Regions from separate parts of the Oceanobacter antarcticus genome, predicted to be linked through region 2. Evidence: predicted binding sites of a transcription regulator. Region 2 holds the regulator's gene; the other holds the start of a gene.
The links. Region 2 encodes sigma-54, which starts transcription at its own class of promoters, with help from an activator protein. Its sites were predicted from a motif close to TGGCACNNNNNTTGCTNT; they were not measured.
Positions count from the first base shown of each region.

Region 1: a site for sigma-54 is predicted at 3,326-3,343, ahead of WG929_RS12200 (ammonium transporter). Genes of this name have one in related genera too.

Region 1 is NZ_JBBKTX010000014.1:40,377-44,836, reverse strand. It holds gene WG929_RS12210 (helix-turn-helix transcriptional regulator) at 1-733, shown strand, start outside; gene WG929_RS12205 (hypothetical protein) at 1,240-1,899, opposite strand; gene WG929_RS12200 (ammonium transporter) at 1,915-3,207, opposite strand; gene WG929_RS12195 (YigZ family protein) at 3,738-4,370, opposite strand; gene WG929_RS12190 (porin) at 4,440-4,460, opposite strand, start outside.
Region 2 is NZ_JBBKTX010000007.1:18,269-22,728, forward strand. It holds gene lptC (LPS export ABC transporter periplasmic protein LptC) at 1-533, shown strand, start outside; gene lptA (lipopolysaccharide transport periplasmic protein LptA) at 523-1,059, shown strand; gene lptB (LPS export ABC transporter ATP-binding protein) at 1,056-1,781, shown strand; gene WG929_RS07015 (RNA polymerase factor sigma-54) at 1,911-3,401, shown strand; gene hpf (ribosome hibernation-promoting factor, HPF/YfiA family) at 3,453-3,755, shown strand; gene ptsN (PTS IIA-like nitrogen regulatory protein PtsN) at 3,759-4,217, shown strand; gene rapZ (RNase adapter RapZ) at 4,244-4,460, shown strand, end outside.

The DNA.
Region 1 (4,460 bases), on a different contig from region 2:
TCAGCCAATAGTCACGCCACCCACCGAGCAACAACTGACGCTGCTGGAATCGCTGGGCACCCCGGCGTTCTTCGACCACTTCCTCAACTGGCTACAACACCAGCTACTCAGCGACCAATGCATGATCTTTTTCTGCCCCGATGGCGAACACGTCAGTACGCTGCTGTACAAAGACTTCAGCCACGACGCCTCAGCCCGCCAGCTGGCCATGGCCTATATTTCCGAGCGCCAGTACCTCCACGACCCAAACTTCGACAAGCTACGCCACTGCCAACCAGACCAACTGATTACCGAACATTATGGTGTTCTCAGTGGCAACATGGGGCTGCACTACCGCAATCGTTTTTTTGAACAGCCAGGTTTTCTCGACAAATGGTCCGTGATTTGCCACTCAGACAGCGGCAACTACTACATCAATCTCTACAGCCGTCGCGGCTATTTCAGACCGTTATTCAACAACAGCCAGCAACAAGAGCAAGGTATTGCACGGCTGCTTGCCCTGCTGGTCAGCAAACATTACCTGCTGAACAACCAACTGCTCGATCAGGGGCCGCTGGCGTTTTTATCGGAACGCGAACGCCAGGTGTGTGAAGCCGTACTCGCAGGCAAAAAATCCGAAACCATTGCCCACGACCTGACCATTGCCCCCAGCAGCGTAGTGACCTACAAAAAACGCGCCTACGACAAACTCGGTATTTGCTCGCGGGCGCAGTTATTTGCCTTGTGTCGGTGAAAGGATTCCTGGATTTGATGCAATCGTTGGCGATGTAATGCCATTAACTCATCGGCCGATAACGATATGCAGGATACTTGCGACCTCCTGCAGAAAGAATCCGAATGCCTATATAAGGCTGCATTTAAGCCATATTGTTATCCTGTGGCTTATACTGTGACGGAGTCTCAAGCACGGCAATCGTCACGCGAGAAACACAGACCAGCTTTTCACTTGCATTTCGAATACGCATTTCCCAAATATCTGTCTTTTGCCCAATATGCAACAGTTTCGCGACACCGTAGACCCATCCTGAATCGACGGCACGAACTGCCGGGGACATCTAGTTAATCCGGTGCTCACTCTGGGCTACCGGAGGGTGTCGAATCACGAAGCCGACTTGCAGGCCTGACGGGTCACGTCAAACGTCGGCGACACAGAGTCGAGATCACCCAGCAGCCCCCGCAGGGCGCGGGTTGCCGCCGTGCAGGATTAAATAGATGTCCCCTGCCGTATAACCTGTTTACTCAACGTGTGCGATGTTGCAATAGCAGACGGGCGTCCACTCCTTTGAACTTTTTTCTGGCACGTTCAATCGCTTGTGACAGCATGCGATCGGTAGCCACTGGCCCGAGTTGCTCACACATGGCGACATAAACCAGATTCAACAGTGTTTTTAATTCACCAAAATCGGGCGACAGCAAATTAGTGGACGACTTGCCTAAGGCCAGCATGGAAAACGCATACACCAGATCCGGCGTCACCCCGCGTTGTTGCGCCTGTTCTTCAGCCTGCATCCGTACCTGCTGCACTTGCGCAGCTGGTACCTGGAGCATTAATTCTTGTACCACAGCGCTAAAACAGGGCATCCATTCATGCGTATTGAGCGGAACCGGGTTGTCCAGTATGCCATTACGTTGCCGATAGGCTTCCATTTGCGAGATCGGGTCAGCCTTCAGACCAGACGTTCCTCTCATCAGCAAGCCAATCAGATCACGATAAAGCTGTGATCGATTGGAGGCGATGGCATGCAAATCCCGACAGTCGTTAAAGAAGCCGTTCAACTCATACTGGGATTTCTGGGCGTAGCCCTCTTCCCAGCGCCACATCACATCCCAGAGTTCGTCGCCATCCAGTACTTCACTCAGTACGGTATACACCGCACGACGTTTGGTATTGATATTCATCCGTACGCTCCATACTTACTGACGAAAGTACGTCATGTCTTTGTGGAACTCGGGATAGGCCACCTCATAGTGTTCAGACACATCAAGGCCCTGCTGCTCTTCAGCGGTGGTGACCCGTAATCCCATCGTCATCCGGATCAGCCCAAACGTCAGCAGTGACAGCGGGAAAGCCCATACGAATGCAGCCACAATGCCAATCAACTGCACCATCACCTGATGAGTGTTAAACAGATCCCCTGTCACAAACATACCGGCGGCCAACGTCCCCCAGACGCCAGCAAAACCATGCACAGGTACCGCACCCACAACGTCATCCAGTTTCATCCGTTCCATTATCAATGACCCGGCGACGGCGATCATACCGGCAATCAACCCTGTCAGAATGGCCCACTGAGGCTCCATGCTGGCACATCCAGCGGTAATACCCACCAGCCCGGCAATACTGCCATTGACGGTTGCCGTCAGCAAAATGGGAACTCGGAATACGCGGCTGAACAGCAAAGCACCGAGCGCACCAGCACCGGCGGCAAGCTGGGTATTCAGCGCGATCAAACCGATATCCGCCGTCGCAGCCAGGGTGCTGCCGCCATTAAAGCCAAACCAGCCGAGCCAGAGAATAAAACCGCCCAGAGCTACCAGCGACAGATTATGCCCCGGAATATTGCGGGCTTCGCCAGTATCGCGGGAGAAACGACCGGTACGGGGTCCTAACACAATAATGCCCGCCAGAGCGCACCAGGCACCGATTGAATGCACGACGGTCGAACCGGCAAAATCAATAAAGCCCATATTGGCCAACCAGCCAGCGCCACCGTACAGGCCACCCCAGACCCAGCTGCCAAACACGGGGTAAATAAAGGCCGCAATCACAGCCGACGCCACCAGATAAGCATCGTAGCGGGTACGTTCAGCCATCGAGCCACTACAAATCGTGACGGCGGTTGCGGCAAACATGGTCTGGAACAGCAAAACGGTGTAATCCCAGGGTTCCACATCCGACATCATGAAATGGCTGGTGCCAAAATATCCGGTGACGTTATTGCCAAACATCAGACCATACCCGACCAGCCAGAACATCAGGGTTCCCAGACACACGTCCATGTAGTTTTTCATCATCACATTGACGGAGTTTTTTGCCCGCGACATGCCGGCTTCCAGTAAGGCAAAGCCTGCCTGCATAAAAAACACCAATGCAGCGGCAGTCACGACCCAAATGGTATCGGCTGCCAGCGTGGAAACGACGGATTCCTCCGCCTGGGCTGGCAACCCGATCAGACAACCGGTGAATACTAGGGCCAATCTGCGCATATATTATCCTCGTTGTTATATAGCGATAAAAAGCAACCTTGTGACAGCCAGGCTATCTCCCCCCAGACACAGCCATGGCCAACCCCACAAAGTGCGGTGTGACAGATCACCGGATTAATGGGCAATCCATATGCCATCTTGCCCGCGCACCGACAGGGTGCATCTGTTACATGCCAAAGTGGACGGTGATACTTGCATCCCATAACAAGGGTTTCAGTCACGATTAAATGCGCTGAAAATGTGCTTACAGGTGTAACCCAAAGCGTTGATAAAAAGATCAGTGACCGATTTTGGAAAAGCGGGAATCAGACTGGTGCAGCCGGTACTAGCCGTACCCGGCATCACCACAGAAGCGTGCACCGGGACAGCACACGGGTTGCAAATCGACGCCAAACATTAACCGCCACAATTGATCTGTCTCAATCGTAGCTGCCGATTAAAATGCCAATTCTGGACAATCAGCATGCCAGGACAACCACACTTGGCCCGTTGCGTATGTTGCGTATAAAGACAGCAGAGAACGACGACTGCTATGAACAATCTTGCTGAATCGAGCTAACCACCCTGATAGCGCCACCACTCTGGTTGGTCAGAGCCAGGATAAAATTTTCTCGGTCACTATCGGCCACCAGCAGCTTCATACAGACCCGTGCCTGAAAATCGCAGTGTTCTATGGTGGTGGGGTATTGATCCAGCAAATGCCGGACAACGGCTTCCATCGGATAGTCGTACTCCAATGTCAACCGGGTTTGCGGGATACGCTGTTCAGTTGGCAATTCCGCCAGCCCGAGAATAACGGCATCAGAGTACGCCCGCTGTAGTCCACCGGTACCAAGTTTGATACCACCAAAATAACGCACCACGGCCACTACAATTTCTCCCAGACCACTGTGTTGCAGCACCTTGAGCATTGGCCGTCCGGCGGTGCCGCCCGGTTCGCCGTCGTCACTCATGGACATCACTGTGGTATCCGGTGCTCCGGCAATGTAGGCCCAGCACACATGGCGTGCCTGGGGATGCAACTCCCGAATTGAGCGAATAAAGGCCTCTGCCGCTGCCCGGTCGCTGGCCTGCCCCACAAAGGTTATAAACTGGCTACGCTTGATTTCCAGCTCGCGGACATGAGGCTCTGGCGTTACGGGGACGGAGTAAACTGGGGTCATAACAGGACTTGTCGGCAAGAATAACAGGGGAAATTCTGACGCCTTGTGGCGTCAGTGTCGACGAATGCCTCAGAACGACAGTACCAACCC
Region 2 (4,460 bases):
CGGTGGTCTTTGGCCTCACCTTGCTGGCAGTAGAACGCTACACCACCGAACTGGTCACTGCTGCAACCCAGGTGGTCAGTCTTGAGCCGGATTATTACGGCAAGCAACTGCGCCATCGCCACTACGACGCCCTTGGTCAGCTACAGCAAACGCTGCAGGCGGATGGTTCCAGTCATATTCCGGCGTTCTCGGAAACCCGACTGGATAAGCCCGTTATTATCACTCAAACAGCACCTCAACAAACATGGCGCGTCAGTGCCGAATCCGGTCGCATTCAGGATGCCAACAGTCAGGTTGAATTACGCAATCAGGTCGAAATACGTTCGCTGGCGGAGACCGGCCAGACAAATGACACGCTGAGCATTGAAACCAGCCAACTGCTCTACCAACCGGAATTGGCTACAGCCTCTACGACCAAACAGGTTACCATTCGAAATGGCAACAGCATTACCCATGCAACAGGCATGACTCTGGACATCAAGCGTCAACACCTCGACCTTCAAGAACACGTGAGTACCCGGTATGTACAATAAACTGGCAGCCCTGCTGCTGCTCACCAGCGCCCTGGTTGCCACGGTAGAGGCCTTGCCAGAAGACTGGCAGCAAGAAATGATTATCCAGTCCGACCGCGCCGAACTCGATCGCAAAACCGGCATGGTCGTTTATGAAGGGGATGTGGTACTGACGCAAGGTACCCTGAAAATCGAATCTGAACGCCTGGTACTGATCCTGAATGGCAAAATTCTCGAACAAGCCATCGCCGAAGGTCAACCCGCCCGCTACCAGCAACAGGTCAGCAACAACAAGCCGGTCACTCAGGCAACCGCCAATCGCATCGATTTTTACGCCACCCGCAAGGAAATCGCGTTCAAAGGCAATGCCGAATTACGCCAGGAAAACAACCTCTTCAGTGGCGAACTGATTCGCTACGACATTGAACAGGAAACCGTAACCGCCAGCGGCTCCGACACGCCTGCCGATGGCACGGCTGAGTCGGAAGACAAACAGCGTATCCGGGTGATTATCCAGCCCCAGCCCGACACGGAAGCACAACCATGAAAACGCTCAGGGCGGAACATCTGGCCAAAAGCTACAGCGGCCGAGAGGTCGTTAAAGACGTATCCCTTGCCGTCAGCAGCGGGCAAATTGTTGGCCTGCTCGGCCCCAACGGAGCCGGCAAAACCACCTGCTTTTACATGATTGTCAACCTGGTACAGGCCGACAAGGGACGCGTCAAAATTGACGACGACGACATCAGTCACCTGCCCATGCATGGCCGCGCCCAGAAAGGCATTGGTTATCTGCCACAAGAAGCCTCGATCTTCCGCAAGCTCAGCGTCGAAGACAACATCATGGCCATTCTGGAAACCCGCACAGAACTGCAAAAACAACAACGCCAGCAACAGCTGGAACAACTGCTGGACGAATTTCACATCCAGCACATTCGCAGCAGCCTGGGGATGTCACTCTCCGGCGGTGAACGCCGCCGGGTAGAAATTGCCCGGGCACTGGCCGCCGAACCCTCATTTATTTTGCTCGATGAACCCTTTGCCGGTGTCGACCCGATTTCCGTATCCGACATTATGGCCATCATTCGCCAGCTCAAGGCGCGCGGCATTGGCGTACTGATTACCGATCACAACGTCCGCGAAACCCTCGCAATTTGTGAAAAAGCCTATATCGTAGGCGGTGGACACATTATTGCCGAAGGCAGCGCCGATGAAGTACTCGCCAACGAACAGGTTCGGGCCATCTACCTTGGTCAGGACTTCCGTCTTTGATTCTTACTGGCTTACAGGGCTATGATGCCCGGCGCTGTTTCATTTCGACACCATGAAAAGCATTCCCAGCCTCACAGGCTGGCGTATAATGCACAGACCATGCCGACAACCGATGAACTATAACGCTGTATGAAAGCATCGCTTCAGTTAAAAATGGGTCAGCAGCTGACCATGACCCCCCAGCTGCAACAGGCAATTCGACTGCTGCAATTGTCTACCCTTGATCTGCAACAGGAAATCCAGGAAGCCCTGGATTCCAATCCCATGCTGGAATTCGAAGAGTCCGAGCACGACGACTACACGGATGCTCAGCAAAACAACGGCGATCAGGAACGAGAAGCCGCCGTCACGGCGACAGCGACCGACACAGACGCCCAGGAACTGGGTGAACAGTGGTCGGACGACAAGATGCCGGATGACCTGCCGGTCGACAGCAATTGGGACGATACTTTCCAGACTACCGCTGGCGTTTCCTCCGGCTCAGGCTCTGTCGGCGACGACGACTTTGACTACGACTCCCGTCATGCCACCTCCGACGACCTGCAAGGGCATCTGGAATGGCAACTGAATCTGACTCCCATGAGTGATGTCGATCGCGAGATTGCCACCATGCTGATTGACGGTGTCGACGACGACGGCTACCTCCACACCACCATAGACGACGTACTGGGTTCCATGGATCCGGAATTTGGGGTTGAGGAAGACGAAGTCCAAGCCGTACTCAAACGTCTGCAACAGTTTGATCCGGCTGGTGTTTTTGCCCGCGACCTGCGCGAATGCCTGATCCTGCAGTTAAACCAGCTACCAGCCGACACTCCCTGGCTGGCAGAAGCCAAACTGGTGATCGGTGACTACATTGCCTTGCTGGGCAGTAAAGACTACCCCACGCTGATGCGCAAAACCCGGCTGAAAGAAGAAGACCTCAAAGCCGTCTTGCGTCTGGTTAAGGAGCTGAATCCCAAGCCAGGGGCCGGAATCAGCTCCGAACAGTCAGAATACGTTGTGCCCGACGTGATCGTGCGCAACATCCGCGATGAATGGCGCGTTGAACTGAACCCGGATATTGCCCCAAAACTGCGGGTAAACTCCGACTACGCCTCGCTGGTGCGCCGCTCGGACAGCAGTGCTGACAACGCCTTCCTCAAAGATCACCTGCAAGAAGCGCGCTGGTTTATCAAAAGCCTGCAAAGCCGCAACGAAACCCTGCTGAAAGTCGCCACCAAAATTGTCGAATATCAGCTCGACTTTTTTGAGCAGGGCGAAGAAGCTATGAAACCACTGGTACTGCATGATATTGCCGATGCCGTTGGTATGCACGAGTCGACCATTTCACGGGTAACGACACAAAAATTCATGCACACGCCGCGTGGTATTTTTGAGCTGAAGTATTTCTTCTCCAGCCATGTCAATACCGATGCTGGCGGCGAATGTTCATCAACCGCCATTCGCGCCATGATCAAGAAGCTGATTAGCGAAGAAAACCCGCGCAAGCCACTGAGTGACAACAAGATCGCCGTCGTCCTCGGAGATAAGGGAATTCAGGTTGCACGCCGCACGGTGGCCAAATATCGTGAGGCAATGATGATTCCGCCATCGAATGAGCGGAAACAGTTGATTTGATCGACCCCGTCGATCCTTGTTCGGTTTAAAGCGAGCCATAAGGAGCCGTTTATGAGCATCAATATCAGTGGACACCATGTCGAAGTTACCGCAGCCATGGAAGAATACGTCAAGGAAAAACTGGTTCGCCTTGAGCGACATGCCGAACCCATTACCTCCGGTCAGGTTACCCTGACCCTCGAAAAGGGACGCCAGCTGGCAGAAGCCTCACTCCACGTCAGTGGTGCCGATTTTCATGCGACGTCATCCCATGACGACATGTACGCTGCCATTGACTTGCTGGCCGACAAACTGGATCGGCAAGTGCTGAAACACAAAGAAAAACTGGTTGCCCGACAGCACGGACAAGGCTGACACATGAGCATAGCGATTGCCGATATTCTTGCGCCTGAACGTACTCGTACCGATGTCGCCATGACCAGCAAAAAAAAACTGCTGGAGTTTCTGGCAGAGCTGATTGCTGAAGAAGTGGATGGCAGCTCATCGGATGAGGTTTTTGAACGTCTGCTTGGGCGTGAGCGCCTTGGCAGTACCGGCATTGGCGAAGGTATCGCTATCCCCCACTGTCGATTACGACAATGTGAACAGGCCGTTGGGGTATTACTCCACCTGCGTGAGGCCATCGACTTTGATGCCATAGACCATCAACCGGTCGATCTTGTATTTGCCTTGCTGGTGCCTGAAGAAGCAACAGACGACCACCTGAAAATACTGGCAACCCTGGCAGAAAATTTCAGCCAGAGCCAATATCGCCACCTATTACGCAGTGCGAGCAGCGACCAGGAACTGTATCAACGGGCGCTGGCCGACAACTGACCTTGCCCAAAACACGGAGACAGCACATGCGTCTGGTTGTGATCAGTGGCCGTTCAGGCTCAGGTAAATCCAGCGCACTGGCGGTGCTTGAAGACCTCGGGTTTTATTGCATCGATAATCTACCGGTCGATTTACTGCCAGCACTCGCAGGCTTGCCCTACAGTGCGGAAAAACGCGCCAACGTTGCTGTCAGCGTTGACGTTCGTAACCTGCCCGATGCCATAGAGCAACTGACCCAGGTAC